4 regions of the Vibrio sp. JCM 18905 genome follow, and region 1 is predicted to be linked to each of the others. Evidence: predicted binding sites of a transcription regulator. Region 1 holds the regulator's gene; each other region holds the start of a gene.
What was found. Region 1 encodes PurR, which represses purine synthesis genes. Its sites were predicted from a motif close to TNANGNAAACGTTTNCNTNA; they were not measured.
Positions count from the first base shown of each region.

Region 1 (4,159 bases):
TGTTTGCGGTAGGCTTGTACTATTCCTTCTGCTTTTACTTGTTGTTTGGCGTCAAAAAGCCAGACATAAGGATCGGTATCATCACTAAACGGCAGCTCTCCTTTTAAACCGAAAATACCTTCTCCGCGGACTTCACAGTAGACTTGCTCGGTTTTCAATAATTCGCACACGATATGCGCTTCTGCTGGGTTTTTAGCAATGAATATTTTCATTAAACACGTCCACTTACTAATTATGAGTTTTGCTGACTCGGTGTTGGCCTTACTTTATTCATAACCCATTTAGTGATGATTGGAAACAGCCCCAGTAACGCAAAAGAGGCCAATACCGCAGGTGAAATAATGCCTGACAGGCTTTCAATTGTTGCTAACTGAGTACCGGCGTTTAAGTAAACTGCAGTGCCTGGCAACATACCTACTTGGCTAGTAAGGTAAAATCGACCTACAGACATTGGCGTTAAGCCCATCAACAAGTTGATAAGAAAGAAAGGGAATACCGGAATGAGACGCAAGGAAAATAGATAAAATGCACCGTCCTTTTCGACACCTTGGTTAATTGCGATTAACTTATTGCCAAACTTGTTTTGTACCCAGTCACGCAGCAAATATCGGCTGCTTAAAAATGCTAGCGTTGCACCCATAGTACTGGCGAAAGAAACCAGTAATAAGCTCGTCCAAAAACCAAATAGAGCCGCACCAAGTAATGTAACCACTGCAGCCCCAGGAATAGAAAAAGCGGTAATTGCAATGTAGGCAAAAAAGTAAATAGCTGCCGAAAAAACAAAGTTCTGATCGATGTATGTGGTCAGCGCTTCTTGTTGGGCTTTTGCATTTTCCAACGTTAAATACTGACTAAAGTTAACGCCTAAAAAGATAATGATCGCGACCAGGATTAGGCCTAATATCAGTTTCTTATTCATATTTATGATTCCAATTTGGGATATATGTAATAAGACAGAAGGAAAGTCGAAAAAATTTCACAAAAAAACCGCAGATTAGACTGCGGTTTTACAAGATAGTTTTTAAGGCCGACTTTTATTGGAGGCCATTCATCAACTCATCTCGGCGAGCTTGAGGTACAACGCTCCAATGAGTACCGTTAATAGCACCTTCTAGTGCCCATAACAGTTCAATGTTGACGGTTGCAGAGTGCGTATCTCTTATCGCTTTATAAGCGTTAAGTGCACCTTCCTCTTCCAGTTTTTCTACTGACTCAATGCCTGCTTTTTTTAGCATGCGTTCAGTAGCCAGTCGTAAGTTAGGCAAATCTTTTAAGCGATTAGGCTTTGTAGTTGCTTGCTGTTCTTTTTCAAGCTTTGCCTTTTTCAACGATTGGTTAGCTACTTCGATTAAGCGTTCGCTAGACTCCCATAAATCGTTGGAAATTGCGTAGTACTTAGTAACGACTGGGAAGCCACGTTTCTTATAAACGTAAGGCTTTAGCCCTTGTTTCTCGAAGTCAGATGAAGTTTGTTGGTCTGCTCTTATATGAAGCTGATTATTTACAACTAGTGCAAACATTGTTTCATCAGCGAATAGTCCGAAGCCACCAAACATTGAGCGCGACTTGATATTACCAAGTGCCTCAAATAGCTTCATAGAGTCTTTGAGTATCGGTTTATCCATGTTTTGTTATCTCGGTGTAATTAATATTACGCCACCAAAAGTCAGGTCCGAGAGAGTAGCAAACATGCGCAAAAGCAATGTCATTACAGGGTAAAGTCATCGCTTGCACACTTGCCATCGGTAACCCCGCTACCTTCCATATAGTATTATGGTTCAGGCCGGAGGCTTTGCGTCCCACCCTTTCGAATGGTTTGCCCTGTGCGTGACAGAATGAGCATACTTCGTATATTGAATTAACATCACGTTTTACCCGTAAAAGTGTGATTCTGGTTCAATAAAAAGTGTCGACAAGCGCATATTTGTGCATATTTGAGAATAAGGCGGGATGATCTCGAGGTTGTGAGGGTGTGTGATTTACCTACATATAAAACAGAGACTTAGAGATTCGAGATTTTTTGTCTAACAAACCTAAGTCAGGGAAAAGTTATTTAGAGATGAAAAATAAGCGCCCTTTTAGAGCGCTTATTTGACATCGTTATATTTGGCGAATTTTAGTTCATTTTCTTCACGGTGTTTCGAATTACAAGCTCAGGTTGCATTTCGAAAATTCGCTTTTCGTGTTCTTTATCTTTGATTCGCTCAAGTAGGATCTCGAACGCATTTTTACCCACACGACGTTTAGGTTGGTGGATAGTGGTTAACGGTGGAGAGAAGTATTCCGCAAGCTCGATGTTGTCGTAGCCGATCACTGAAATATCATCAGGAACTTTGATACCGTTTTGTTGTAGTCGGCTCATTAGGCCCAGAGCCATTGTGTCGTTAAAACAGAATACCGCTGTCGGACGTTTGTCCATTGCTGTAATTTTATCTGCGACTAATACGGCCGTATCACATTCAAAGTTACCTTCAAGGATCCAGTCTTCATTTACAGCTAGGTTTGCTTCGCTCATCGCGCGACGGAAACCTGCAATGCGTTCTTGGCAAGCAAGTTTTTCAAAATGACCGCTTAGACAAGCAATATCAGTATGGCCATTGTCGATCAGATGTTTGGTTGCGATGTAGCCACCTTCTTCTGAGTTATCCATGATCTTGTCCGCTTGTGAGCTTTCTGGACCCCAATCCATGACCACTTTAGGAATGTCGGCATGACGGTCAAGCATCTCTTTAAGCTCTTCGGTTAAGTCAGAACACATCACTAGGATGCCATCAACACGTTTTTCAGCCAGCATACGGATGTAATCGCGTTGTTTTTCGTAAATCCCACCCGTATTACACAGAATCAGAGTGTAGCCTTGGCGGTAACAGTAGCTCTCAACCCCGTCAATCACTTCTGAGAAGAATAGGTTGGTTGACTGCGTTACTAACATGCCAATCGTACGAGTTGAGTTGCACTTTAGGCTGCGTGCAACCGCACTTGGCGCGTAATTCAACTCGTCCACGGCTTTCATTACTTTTTCTTGCGTTGCTTCTGCAACGAAACGCGTTTTATTGATAACGTGCGAAACTGTCGTAGTGGAAACGCCGGCTAAGCGAGCAACGTCTTTTATAGTGGCCATAAATGGTGTCCTGTATCGAGCTACTGAAATATGTCGTGTTGGATGTACCTGATGCTCTAATGGTTTACACCCAGCAATCTAAGGTTGGCGCTAAGTGTTTCGGCAGCGGTTGGTCCAAGCACGACAAAAGGGTACGTAGCAGCATCGGTCGATGAATTTTATCTTTTTTCTATCTGATGAGAAATTGCCATCAACCTGTTAAAAAACACAAAAACCGCTATATTTCAGCGGTTTACATATAAATCATATTTAATCGTTTGCGCTCACATTTTAGCCCTATGTGGACTGACTAGCAATGTTTTCAGCAAGAGATTTGTGTATTTGAAGTCACATTTTGACTGCTAAATAACCAAGCGTCTTTGAGCTAAGTTAAGGCAAACGAATAATATACCCAACTTACTTACATTCAGTTATTTCAGGTATACAGGAAGCCCGATAGGCGGGCTCCTTAAAAATAGGCGGCAATTATTCCCCAAGAAGGTAAGCGCTGTCTAGTTTACAAAATGCAACTAATAGTTTCGCGACGCTCGAGTAGAACCCAAATTCGTCGAATTGTTTACATTTGTCTGCAAACTGAGGTAGCCAAGACATCAACTGTTGCTGGATAAAGTCGTTTTGTTTAACGAAGGCTTCTTCCATGTGTTTTTCTTGCTCAAGTTCGTTTGAGCGGATAATCATGTTGCCGAGAAAGTCGAGTTCAACGGCTAAGTGGTCAGCAGGCTCTTTTAGATTTTCATCTACTTGAACGCCAAATTCTGCCATCAACTTTTCCATTTCCTCGGCTGGCTTGTCATTCAGCAAACCTGATTCACCGATGTACATCGATGCGTAAGGAAGAGCGCCGTATTTTTCTGTCTTCAAAAACAGTTCACAAAAGTCAGCAGCAAGCTCCAATTGAGCGTCTTCACGATCTTGCAATCGGTTTAGCGCATCAACGAGGCTATCAACGGCTGGTTTCAGTGACTCATTTTCACCTAAACCTGCTAGAAAACTGCGAATTTCAACACTGTGGTAGGCTTCCAGCTCTTTCTCTGTTAG
Region 1 covers NZ_AP043879.1:1,059,167-1,063,325, forward strand. Annotated here, with positions in the region: gene ACZ5ZC_RS13130 (hypothetical protein) at 1-212, opposite strand, end outside; gene ACZ5ZC_RS13135 (TVP38/TMEM64 family protein) at 233-919, opposite strand; gene ACZ5ZC_RS13140 (TfoX/Sxy family DNA transformation protein) at 1,035-1,625, opposite strand; cyclic di-GMP riboswitch class I at 1,742-1,831, opposite strand; gene purR (HTH-type transcriptional repressor PurR) at 2,117-3,121, opposite strand; gene torD (molecular chaperone TorD) at 3,587-4,159, opposite strand, start outside.

Region 2 (4,159 bases), 400 kb from region 1:
TCAGTTGGCGTGTTACGAAACCTGCAGGCGTTGATTCTCGAGAAATATCGAAAGTCATGGTGCCATCAACACCACCAGCGCAACCCATGTAGACTTCGCCTTCTTGCTCAGAGTCTGTATTTAGAAGGATCTCACCTTCTAACCAACCAGCCTCAAGACCAAATGCGCCAGTCATGCCTGCTTCTTCATCAATCGTCAGCAGAACTTCGATTGGGCCGTGCTTAATGTCTTTAGATGCCAATACAGCAAGGCAAGAAGCCATACCAATCCCGTTATCTGCACCAAGCGTCGTGCCTTTCGCCGTTACCCATTCGCCATCGATGTAAGGTTGGATTGGATCTTTGGTGAAGTCGTGTTCGGTGTCTTCGTTTTTCTGCGGCACCATGTCGATGTGTGCTTGAAGTACAACAGCCTTCTTATTTTCCATTCCAGGTGTCGCGGGCTTTTTGATGAACACGTTACCGGTTGGATCACGGCGAACGTCAAAGCCTTGCTCTGTTGCCCAGTTGATAATGTACTGTGCTAATGCTTCTTCATGCTTAGATGGGTGAGGGATAGAACAAATCTTATCGAAAAACTGCCAAAGTGGAGCAGGTGATAAGGTACTGATCTCAGAATGGAACTCAGACACGGAGGACTCCTTTTGATGTGCTTTGCCAAATATATACCGTAAAAATATTGTCGAGATAGCATTAAATGCTAGACGATTTGGCCTTCAAATTGCCGTTTAGCATACCACCAGATAAGGAGTACGAGTAGTCGCGTGCACAAGGATTTCTCTCAGAACTGTCACAGTTTGTGAACACAATAACAGGCACTATGTGTTCTTTATCATACATTCTGAAAGTGGCTTTATTTTTTAATTCACAAAACTGTAATTTAATTACATTTAAACTTTGATGAAGGTCAATTTATACATTTTTTGTGATTTTAATCACTAAAATGCTTGTAATTAAATTTCTTGGTGGTATATTTGTAACCAGCTTCTGAGAGAAGAATGAAATGCTCAAAGGATGAGTCCGTTTTATCGCCTCCAAGGAACCGAGAAATCAACGAATGTTTAATTGATTTAAAAGGTGATAGTTATGAAAGGTTTACCAAGTACAATGTTCTGGAATAGCAAGTCTGTTTACACCGGCAACTTTGTATACCCAACAAGCTTTGGCTACTAAGTGAAGTCAACGCATGTGACTCGAACAGTTTGTTCACCCCTATAAATTGGAATTTTTTTTCAGTGATAGTGCTGACATGATTCGCCGCCACCCAAATTGGGTGGCGTTTTTTTATCTCCACTTTCTCTTTCTGACACATTTTCTGCCATCAAGGCTGGATTCTATTCTCCGTTCTTCAGTTTTATCGACTTTCCCGTCAAATCCACCTAGATATGACGCTTAAAACGCCCAGTTTCTATTTGAAAGTTTAGTACATTGTTCAGTTTTTATTCTGTTGTTGGGTTCTGAGCAATAATTATTAATTGTTGTTTTATAAGAATATATTTTCTGTTTTGCTTTTAAGAATTAGCGAATGGGTTTCATATCCAAAGAAAAAAATCGCATTAGAGTGAAGATTCTATCTAGAATTTGCTATTTGATAACTTTATAATTCCCGCCAATCGATTACGCAACCGTTTACTTTTTACCTTTACAGGATTCGATCATGCTCGAGAGGCTTTTTAAGCTCAGTGACAATGGCACAAATGTGCGCACTGAGATCATTGCAGGTGTTACCACCTTCCTAACCATGGCTTACATTATTTTTGTAAACCCAGCGATCCTGTCGGATACCGGTATGGACCGTGGTGCCATTTTTGTTGCAACTTGTCTTGCGGCTGCTATCGGCTGTTTCATCATGGGATTTGTTGCCAACTACCCAATTGCACAAGCACCAGGAATGGGGCTGAACGCATTTTTCACTTACTCTGTTGTGTTGGGAATGGGCTATACGTGGCAAGTTGCGTTAGCGGCGGTGTTTGTTTCAGGCCTGCTGTTTATTCTTTTGAGTATATTTAAGATCCGTGAGTGGATTATTAACTCGATCCCGCATTCTCTTCGAACTGGTATTTCAGCCGGTATCGGTCTTTTCTTAGCATTTATCGCATTAAAAAATGCAGGCATCGTCGTTGATAACCCTGCGACATTAGTTTCTATGGGAGACATCACATCATTGCCATCTGTATTGGCTGCGATTGGTTTCTTCCTTACTATCGCGCTTGTTCACCGTGGTGTGAAAGGTGCGGTGATGATCGCCATTCTTGGTGTTACAGCGCTTGGCCTTCTATTTGGTGATGTGCAGTGGAGCGGCATTATGTCTACGCCACCAAGCATTGCACCAACTTTCATGCAACTGGATTTCTCTGGTTTGTTTGAAGTTGGCATGATTTCCGTTGTGTTCGCTTTCCTATTTGTCGATTTGTTTGATACCGCAGGTACGCTAGTTGGCGTTTCTCAAAAAGCAGGCCTCACGGATGAGAATGGCAACATCCCGCGTTTAAACAAAGCGTTACTTGCAGACTCAACGGCAACGTCAGTAGGTGCACTACTTGGTACCTCAAACACCACATCTTACATTGAGAGTGTTTCTGGTGTGGCGGCTGGTGGTCGTACTGGTCTAACAGCAGTGGTTGTTGGTGTGCTCTTCCTACTTGCTCTATTGTTTTCACCACTAGCAGGAATGATCCCAGCTTACGCAACATCGGGCGCTCTGTTCTATGTCGCGATTTTGATGCTGTCTGGGCTGGTAAGCATTGATTGGCGTGACCTAACGGAAGCATCACCAGTTGTTGTGACTTGTTTGGTGATGCCATTAACGTTCTCGATTGCAGAGGGTATTACGTTAGGCTTTATCGCGTACGCGGCGATCAAATTATTCAGCGGCAAGGGCCGTGAAGTGTCGATGAGTGTGTGGGTGATGTCTGCCATCTTCATCGTCAAATACCTCGTCGGTTAATTTCTCGAGCAAAAAGCCAGTGTGGATTTATTCACGCTGGCTTTTTCTTTTTTCACGTTGTTCACTTCAGACGGTTTTTCTGCGGAATAGGCAGAGAATTTTGATATCACCGTTGGTATTAACGGTGTGTTTCGGTAGAATAATCGTTTGCGCAGCTTGAAATCCTCATCTCCATACGTTTTGGAGAGGTCAGTGAGCATTCCGCTTTTGAGTGAGTTCGCTAGATTTTGAGGATGCATATTTTCAAATTATTAGGTTATTACAATGAGTAAAAAATTCATTATCACTTGGGATGCAATGCAGACTTACTGCCGTGAACTGGCTGAAAAACAAATGCCAGCTGAGCAATGGAAAGGGATTTGGGCGGTAAGCCGCGGTGGTTTGGTTCCTGGCGCTATCTTGGCTCGTGAACTGGGTATTCGTTACGTTGATACAATCTGTATTTCAAGCTACGACCATGATCATCAGCGCGATATGACGGTACTAAAAGCACCTGAAGGCGATGGTGAAGGTTACCTAATCGTTGAAGACCTAGTAGACAGTGGTGATACGGCGCGCAAACTACGTGAGATGTATCCAAAAGCGAAGATGATCGCTGTGTGTGCGAAACCTTCAGGCAAAGCGTTGCTAGATGATTACGTGGTAGATATCGCGCAAGACACTTGGATTGAACAACCTTGGGATATGTCAATCCAGTACGCTGAGCCTGTAAACCGCAAGCAAAAATAAACGCTATTAAAGAATATTGAGAAATGCCCCTGTATAGGGGCATTTTTTTTATTATCATAACAACTCATGCTAATAGCCTAAGGTTCTTCCTATGTCTGAAGACGTCAGTAAAAATCTTTCCGAAACTTTGTTCGTGAAACATAAGCAAGCAAAAGAAACCTCTGCGCTTACCCAGTATATGCCGACCAGTCAAAAAATACTTGATGAGCGAGAGGCGCAGGATGATCGTGCTTGGTATCGTCATTTGCGCCGCTTGCAATGGGCTTGGCAAGGGTTGTCTCCGATAGAGATGGAAGGTGTGCTTTCTAAAATCGCTTCTTCTTCCCACTCTCGAACCAATGATGATTGGTTAGACACCGTAATGGGGTACCACAACGGCAACTGGACATTTGAGTGGATTAAGCTCGGCATGGAGCATCAGAAGCGTTCAAATGAAATGCAAGGTGAGGAGGCCGCCGATGAACTCTTCACCGCTTCTTTGTGT
Region 2 covers NZ_AP043879.1:656,679-660,837, forward strand. Annotated here, with positions in the region: gene ACZ5ZC_RS11200 (aminoacyl-histidine dipeptidase) at 1-631, opposite strand, end outside; gene ACZ5ZC_RS11205 (NCS2 family permease) at 1,657-2,946, shown strand; gene gpt (xanthine phosphoribosyltransferase) at 3,211-3,675, shown strand; gene frsA (esterase FrsA) at 3,767-4,159, shown strand, end outside.
Region 2: a site for PurR is predicted at 1,617-1,636, ahead of ACZ5ZC_RS11205 (NCS2 family permease). Genes of this name have one in related genera too.

Region 3 (4,159 bases), 200 kb from region 1:
TTGTCGACAATGGCATTTGAAGGTCGTCGTGAAGAGTTTTTCCGTAAAGAGACCATGTCGGCATTGCAGATCCTCGATCAAGGCCATATCGAGCTAGATAATTTTAAAGGTTCTTGGGCTGGTGCGATGGGACAGTGTCAATTTATGCCAAGCTCTTTCCTACGTTTTGCCGCTGACGGCAACGGGGATGGTAAAAAAGACATTTGGCAATCTGAAGCCGACGTATTTGCATCAACCGCTAACTATTTGAGCAAGTCCGGCTGGGATGACAAATACACTTGGGGTCGCCAAGTGAAAGTTCCTAAAGGCATTGATCGCAGCTTAGAAGGGCGCACGGCTGAAAAAGGTAAATACCTTCAGGAGTGGAGCAAACTTGGCATCACAAAATACGACGGTAGTCCGTTGCCAAAACTGGATGAAGACATCAAAGCATGGTTGATCATGCCGGACGACGAAAATGGTCGTACGTATCTGGTTTACAATAACTACAACGTACTGATGAAGTGGAACCGCTCTTACTACTTCGCACTCGCCGTGAGTCACTTGGCTGACCGAATTAAATACTGAGCTGTTATCAAATAATCACTTGGCATCCAGTATTCAATATGAGGGCTCTTCGGAGTCCTTTGTTTTTCCTATAATCAAATCGAGGTAAAGCGTGTTATCTGAACGTGCTGCACAAATGGTGATCTTCTCCGCTCTTCTTAAACATAAAAGTTTCACGGCTGCTGCAAAGAGCTTAGGCGTGTCGGTGTCTCATGTGAGTAAGCAGTTGAGCCAGCTAGAAGCGTCTCTTGGTATCAAGCTTGTTCAACGCACTACGCGAAGCTTTACGCCGACTGAGGCAGGAAAAACCTTTTTTCATCACTGTGAGCAAGTAGTACAAGCGGTGAGCAGTGCTACATTAGAGATGGAAACCCAGCGGGATGAAGTGGCAGGCTTAGTGCGTCTTGGTTTGTCGCAATCATTCGGTACCTTGCACATTATCCCAGCGATTCAAGAGTTACGCGAACTGTATCCTCAACTTCAAGTGGAGGTGCATTTGTTTGACTATAAAGTCGATATGTTAGCCGAAGGGCTCGATTTATGGGTGACTAACAACGAGCATTTGCCTGAAGGCTACATTGCGCAGCGTTTGACGGATTGCCAGTTTGTTGTAGCGGCATCACCAGATTACTTATTGAAGCATGATACGCCAACAGAGCCGGATGACTTGTCTTCTCACAACTGTCTTATATACAGAAGCTGGGAGCGTGACTATACGGGGTGGGCATTTACTAAAGATCAGCAGGAGTTGAACGTAAAAGTTTCGGGCAACTATTCAGTGGATCTGGCAGAAGCCGTTCGGGATGCCGCTATTGCGGGTTGGGGCATTGCCTACCTTGCCACTTACTTACTGGGTGATGAGTTTAGAACGGGTAAGTTAATACAGTTGTTACCGGACTGGAAAGCAAGCCAGTCGATGCCGTTTTATGCGGTGTATCCAAGCCGCCAACATATGCCCAAAAAAATATCCGCAGTGATTAACTTCATCAAACAGAAGATCGGTAACCCGTGTCATTGGGATCAACGTCTAGCGCCTTACATATCTATTCCTAAATAACAGGATCAATGACGTTATTGAACGGCACATAAGGTGATTCAATTCACAAAAATTTTTCCAGAACTAGAAACATCTTTTCCATATAGAAACAATAAAAATAAGCAAACGTTTATATTTATATAATTCAATGCCTTATAATTAAGGTCAATTATTGTGCGCTTAAACTTTTCACACTGTTAACATCCTCAACTTGCAGCATTTTGAGTCCGCTATACAATCCGGTGCCTTCCATATCCCCCTTCTGTCGGATTCATTTTATGAACTCAATTATTGGTATCGTAGCCATACTATTCGTAGCATGGCTACTTTCTACAAATAGAAAAAATATAAAGCTGAGAACAGTGACGTTTGCGTTTGCTTTACAGGTGCTGTTTGCATTGTTGGTTTTATATGTACCAGCAGGACGAGATGCGCTGAATTCAGTAAGCAGCGTCGTGTCGAATTTGATCAACTACGGTCAAGAAGGCATCGCGTTTTTATTCGGTAATTTGGCGACAGGGGGCTTCACCTTTGCGATCAATGTACTGGGTATCATCGTTTTCTTCTCCTCTCTTATCTCCGGTCTTTATCACATTGGTGTGATGCCAAAAGTTATCAACTTCATTGGTGGTGGTATTCAAAAGCTTCTTGGCATTGGTCGTGCTGAGTCTTTGTCTGCTACGGCGAATATCTTTGTTGGCACCATTGAAGCACCATTGATGGTGAAGCCTTACCTAAAACACATGACTGACTCGCAGTTTTTTGCAGTTATGACAGGTGGTTTGGCATCAGTTGCTGGTGGAACGTTGGTCGGTTACGCATCACTGGGCGTCGACCTTAACTATCTTATTGCTGCCGCATTTATGTCGGCACCTGCGGGCTTGCTGATGGCAAAAATTTTAATGCCAGACGATACGGATAAAGCAGCAGATATCGACATTAGCCAAGTTGAAATTCCACGTGCAACCAACGTAGTAGAAGCATTAGCCGATGGTGCAATGGCGGGTGTACGCATTGCTGTATCGGTAGGTGGTACGCTATTGGCGTTCATCAGTGTCATTGCAATGTTAAACGGCATGCTAGGTTGGATTGGTGACCTTGTTGGGACGCCACTAAGCTTCGAGTTGATCCTAGGGTATGTATTCGCACCTGTCGCTTGGTTATTAGGTGTACCATGGCAAGAAGCAACCACAGCAGGCTCGCTGATTGGTAACAAGATTGTGGTGAATGAGTTCGTCGCTTTCATCCAGCTTGCAGAAGTGAAGTCTCAACTTAGTGAACACTCACAAGCAATCGTGACGTTTGCTTTGTGTGGCTTTGCAAACATCTCAAGCATGGCGATGCTGATTGGTGGGTTGGGCTCATTGGTACCAGAAAAGCGTGCATTTGTTTCTAAGCATGGCTTCCGTGCGATTATCGCTGGTGTCATGGCGAACTTAATGAGCGCTTCTATTGCGGGCGTGATTTTAAGTCTGTAATTGAAATAGATATCAACAATTAGCAAAAAGGCTCCTTGCGGAGCCTTTTTCGTATCTGAAGTTTTACGTTATTTGTCTGTGTGGAACTGTTCGCAAGCGAGCATCGTGTTCTCGATTAAACTTGCAACGGTCATTGGGCCAACACCACCAGGGACAGGAGTAATAAAGCTCGCACTTTCACGTGCTTTATCGTATTCCACGTCGCCAACTAGCTTGCCTGAATCAAGACGGTTAATGCCGACATCGATAACCACTGCACCTTTCTTAATCCACTCTCCAGGGATGAAGTTTGGCTTACCAACCGCAACCACGACAACGTCAGCTTGACGTACATGACTCTCTAGGTCTTTGGTAAAACGGTGACATGTTGTTGTCGTGCAGCCCGCAAGCAGCAGCTCAAGTGTCATTGGACGACCAACAATGTTTGATGCACCGACCACAACAGCATGTTTACCACGTAGCTCAATGTTGTAACGGTCGAGTAGGGTAATGATGCCCTTTGGCGTGCAAGAGCGAAGCTTTGGAATACGTTGCGCAAGACGACCAACGTTGTAAGGGTGGAAGCCATCCACGTCTTTCTCTGGGTGAATGCGCTCTAAAACATGTGTTGTGTCGATGCCCGCAGGAAGGGGTAATTGCACTAGAATGCCGTCAATTTCATCATCGTTGTTTAATTCATCAATCAGCGCTAGTAACTCTTCTTCTGAGCTAGACGCAGGAAGGTCAAAAGACTTAGAAACAAACCCAACTTCTTCACATGCGCGGCGTTTGCTACCGACATAAACCTGAGAAGCAGGATCTTCACCAACTAGAACCACTGCTAAACCAGGGGCACGTAGCCCCGCTTTAACACGCGCTTTAACACGTGCTGCCACTTCGGATCGAACAGTTTGGGAAATGAGAGTTCCGTCTATATTTTGAGCAGTCATGACTTTCCTTATAAATTAAGAAGGCAAATTATCTGCGGCGCATTGTCGCAGAATTTCTTATTAACATCCATACGCAAACGTTTGCTTTGTGGTGTTTTTGAACATTAAGCGTTTTGATGGACTTTTTTTAGGCATTCAGATCAGAATGTTATGAAAACCCGTTGATTTAC
Region 3 covers NZ_AP043879.1:862,943-867,101, forward strand. Annotated here, with positions in the region: gene ACZ5ZC_RS12255 (lytic murein transglycosylase) at 1-567, shown strand, start outside; gene ACZ5ZC_RS12260 (LysR family transcriptional regulator) at 659-1,603, shown strand; gene ACZ5ZC_RS12265 (NupC/NupG family nucleoside CNT transporter) at 1,861-3,060, shown strand; gene folD (bifunctional methylenetetrahydrofolate dehydrogenase/methenyltetrahydrofolate cyclohydrolase FolD) at 3,129-3,989, opposite strand.
Region 3: a site for PurR is predicted at 1,701-1,720, ahead of ACZ5ZC_RS12265 (NupC/NupG family nucleoside CNT transporter). Genes of this name have one in related genera too.

Region 4 (4,159 bases), 230 kb from region 1:
GAGTTCCCCTGGGCTAGAGGCCTACCTAGCGTTAGATCCTGTTGCGATCGCTCAAATGGAATACACGTTGCCGCACTTAGTGTCAGAATTACAGTGGGCAGACATCAAACAGCGTGGCTTTATGCGCGTTACTTTTACGCCCGATAAGGCAAAGTCGACTTGGTATTTCGTATCAACGATTAAAGACAAAACATATCAGGTGACGACCAAGTCAGCCTCCACAACAGATGGCACTACGTTAAATATCGGCTAAACTGAGCTTAATACGAAAAAAGTCCGCAGGCTAGTGCGGACTTTTTATTGAAAAGCGTTTAGCTAATCTAGCGACAGTGCTAGTCAATCAATCCGTATTCTTTGCTCAGAACTTCGATGATTTCCGCTTTCGGATTCTCACTCAAATGAATCGGCTTGCCTGTAATCTTCTCGGCAATACCAATGTAGGTGCTCGAAATCGCCATCAAAGATTCGACGGGTAAAGCATTATCACGAGCGAGTGCTTCGCGCTCTGGCATACGTTCTTTGTTTAGCAAGATATCTGGGTCAGGGAAGTGGTTAAGTAGGAACTGGCGGAAACCTTCTTTTGAGTTCTCTACGATGTGACCTGCTTGGTACTCTTTAGCATCCCATATACGAGACGAGTCTGGTGTACCCACTTCATCCATGTAAATCAGCTTTTCATTGCCAGCGGCATCATGAACATAACCAAATTCGAATTTGGTATCGACAAAGATTTGGTCGATTTCTTCTAACGCTTGGCTGATAACGTTAAAGCCTTCTTTCAGCAGTTTTTCGTAGAGTGCGATATCGTCGGCACTTGAGAAGTTAAATGCTTCGTAGTTGTCTACGATGTTTTGACGAGTAATATTCACGTCATCCGCTTCTGGCACACCGGGAATACCTTTTAGAATGCCTTTTGTGGATGGGGTCATGAGCAACTCTGGCAGTGCTTTGTCTTTTTCTAACCCTTCAGGAAGTTGGATTCCACAAAACTCGCGCTCGCCATTTGCGTAAGCGCGCCACATCGAACCCGTGATGTATTTGCGGCAGATGGCTTCTATTTTTACCGGTTTGGCTTTTTGTACAATCCAAACAAAAGGGTGAGGAATGTCTAGAATATGGCTATCTGCTAAGCCATTTTCTTTGAACAGTTTGAACCAGTGATTAGAAATCGCATTAAGCGCAGCCCCTTTACCCGGGACACCATTAAGACCACCTTCAGCATGCCAAATACAATCGAATGCAGAGATTCGGTCGCTAATCACCATGATAGCCAAAGGCGCATCTGGAGCGACATCGTATCCTTTTTCTTTGATCAGTCGGGCACTGTCTTCTTCAGTTAACCAGTAAACTGAACGAACTTTTCCGCTGTGAACGGGTTTATGGGTGCGAATTGGCAGGTCGTCATTGACGGCAAGTACTTGATTAGCAAGGCTCATTGCGACATTCCTATCATCTTAATCAAACGTCAGAAAGAGAAGATATTCAGCAAAATGTGGGCGCTGAATAAATCGAATGTGGGCATCATACCAGAACTATTTTAACTCGCCAGAGAAAAAGCAAACGTTTGCTTATTTTCTTTAATACAAAAAAAGCCCCCTTAAAAAGGAGGCGAGATGCAGGATGGATAACGTCGAACTTATTAGTGGTACTTATTAACTCTGCCTTCGACGAAAAAAACCTCACACTGATAGCGCTGCGCCATGTCGCGCAACATAGATTGATTCATAAGTGCAATTTTATTTGATGCGACAACAGCACTGGCATTACCTGATCGGATGGCTTTGATCACGATCTCGACTTCTGAAAGCTGTTGAGAAGGCTTCATTTGAATCACGTTTCTACAGCAAATATTAGAAGCAGTGAGTTGTTCAAAGTCAGGGCGAGGGCAGTCTGCTGTAAACAAAATCCATTGTTTCTGCTGCGATAAAACAGCCAGCTTAGATAGAAGCTGATCCGAAACGGCCATGGGCTGAGTTGCTTGTGCCAATACGTTGTAACGAGAGTATGTATGAGATTGACTTTGTAACTGCATCTTACTGTTCCTTTATACATGCTGTATGTGTATACAGTAGTTTGTTTTGACGACCTGATCAACCCGTTTATCAAAAGTTATTTGCGTTTTTTTGAGAAGGAAACAAAAGGATTTTATTTTAAGTGTCTGAATTTATTTGGTTATTTTTCATTTCTGATATGTCTAACATCAATTTAAAAATGTGAGATGAGTAGAAAATTGGACGAGAGACATACAAGGGGTTACTACTGTATATACAGGTGTTTTTTCACGGGCAGTGGTTTGTATACAGTAGGAGAGGGGCTGATAACCGATGCGACATGCTATGTAGGATAGGAGGGAATACGAGATAGAGATTGGAAATAGGGCTTGGCCGATCAAAAAAGCGCCTTAAAAGGCGCTTTTGAAAATCAGTTCCGTTGATTCCGTCTTGCTTAGCTCGCTCGTTGCAAGCGTTCGCGCATTTGCAATTCGCCTTGGTTAAATAGGCGCACGTCGATTTTTGCCATGTCGTAACAAGCTTTACATGAGTAATGGTGCTTGCCATCTAAATAATCGTGACGAGTTACAAGACTAGGTTTTTTACACCAATCACAGGTGCCTTCTTCAGTGAACATTGATTTTCTCCCCACCTAGATTAATTTGAGTCGTTAGGTGTTATTTTGCGCTGAGCATTATGGCATAAAAGCGAGACTTAAGTTAAATGTCTGTTAATTTGTTTGAGAGGGAGATCGATTGCGGCGCTTGATTATATGGCTCTAGAAGCATGCTAGCCAAAGTTTCCTGACCTGTTTTTACTGTTTTGTAACATTTTGTGAGACAAGCTTAAAGGCATGATTGAGTCGCTTCATTTCTTCTTCACTGCCTCTTGTGTCCGGATGATAAAGCTTTGATAGCTGTCTATAGCGTAGCTTTATTGCTTGTAAATCAGGGATGTGTTGTGGTGTGTAGCCAAACATGGCGCATGCGACGCTTAGCTTATGGTTCTCTGCCTGGGTTTTGGATTTCTTAAATTCTTTGAATACTTTCTCTAACTGACGCTTCAGTTGCTTATTCGTAAACTCTAGCTCTTTAACTTTTGCCGCCATTCGTTGATTTTGGCTTTCCTCTTTGGCTTCACGCGCTTTTCTATTCTGCTTAAGTTTCTTGATCACGAGAAAACTTAAGCCGCAGATGATGAGTATCGCCGCTAGCCAGATCAGCCATAAAAACTGCGAGTATTCTACCTTGGGGTTTGCAACTGTGCTTTTCTCTTCTTGTGTTTGTTCAGCCTTTTTATCGAGCGACTTTATTTGCGAGACTTGTTTAGCTCGCAGTTGGTTGAAGCGCTGCTCTAACAGTTGATTATATGCTTGTTCTGCTGCTGGATTATGCTGAGAAGCCATTTGATACAAGGCTTCAGTCAATTGAGAAGTTGTGACCTTATCTTGATTGCGCTGAATAAAATCGGCGAGAAGAAAGCCACGATCGGTTGGGTCATTGAGTGCGATAGAGGTTAGCCAATATAACGCTTGTGTTTCATTTTTTTCGCCATTTATCCCTTTAGCAAAGTCGTTCGCGAGCTGTTTTTGCGCAGGGAGGTAACCTTGGTTGGCGGATTGCTCTAGCCAGTAGCGTGTTTCTGTTGAGGCTTCAGCTTTGTTTGATGCCAATAATTGTTGTGCGTACTCGTATTGTTCTATGGGGTCATTTGGAGCTTGAGAGGCAAGCGAGTAACCAGAAAAGCAGAGGCTAAATAAGCAGAGTAGGGCAGACGTTTTGACAGACATTGATATGTCAGGCCTAACGATTATGGTTAGGCCTGCTCCGGTAATTTTTTATTATTACCGCTATGGTGCAACCAAATTACTTCAGTGGCAAGATCTGGATTTCAACACGACGGTTGCACGCACGACCTTCAGAAGTTTGGTTTGAGCAAATTGGGTTACGTTCGCCGTAGCCACGTGCAATTGCACGACCAGGTGCAACGTTTTGAGATACTAGGAATTGACGTACGGACTCTGCACGACGCTCAGACAACGTTTGGTTGTATGACTCACTGCCCGTGCTATCAGTGTAACCGTCGATAACAAGGCTGGTATCTGGGTATTCAACCAAGATGCGAGCAACACCGCGTAGCGTATTATGAATGCTAGCATCAAGCTGGTA
Region 4 covers NZ_AP043879.1:1,292,933-1,297,091, forward strand. Annotated here, with positions in the region: gene ACZ5ZC_RS14165 (alkaline phosphatase D family protein) at 1-253, shown strand, start outside; gene ACZ5ZC_RS14170 (phosphoribosylaminoimidazolesuccinocarboxamide synthase) at 333-1,436, opposite strand; gene ACZ5ZC_RS14175 (SulA-like leucine-rich domain-containing protein) at 1,640-2,032, opposite strand; gene ACZ5ZC_RS14180 (hypothetical protein) at 2,446-2,628, opposite strand; gene ACZ5ZC_RS14185 (J domain-containing protein) at 2,806-3,780, opposite strand; gene ACZ5ZC_RS14190 (YiaD family glycine zipper/OmpA-like lipoprotein) at 3,857-4,159, opposite strand, start outside.
Region 4: a site for PurR is predicted at 1,553-1,572, ahead of ACZ5ZC_RS14170 (phosphoribosylaminoimidazolesuccinocarboxamide synthase). Genes of this name have one in related genera too.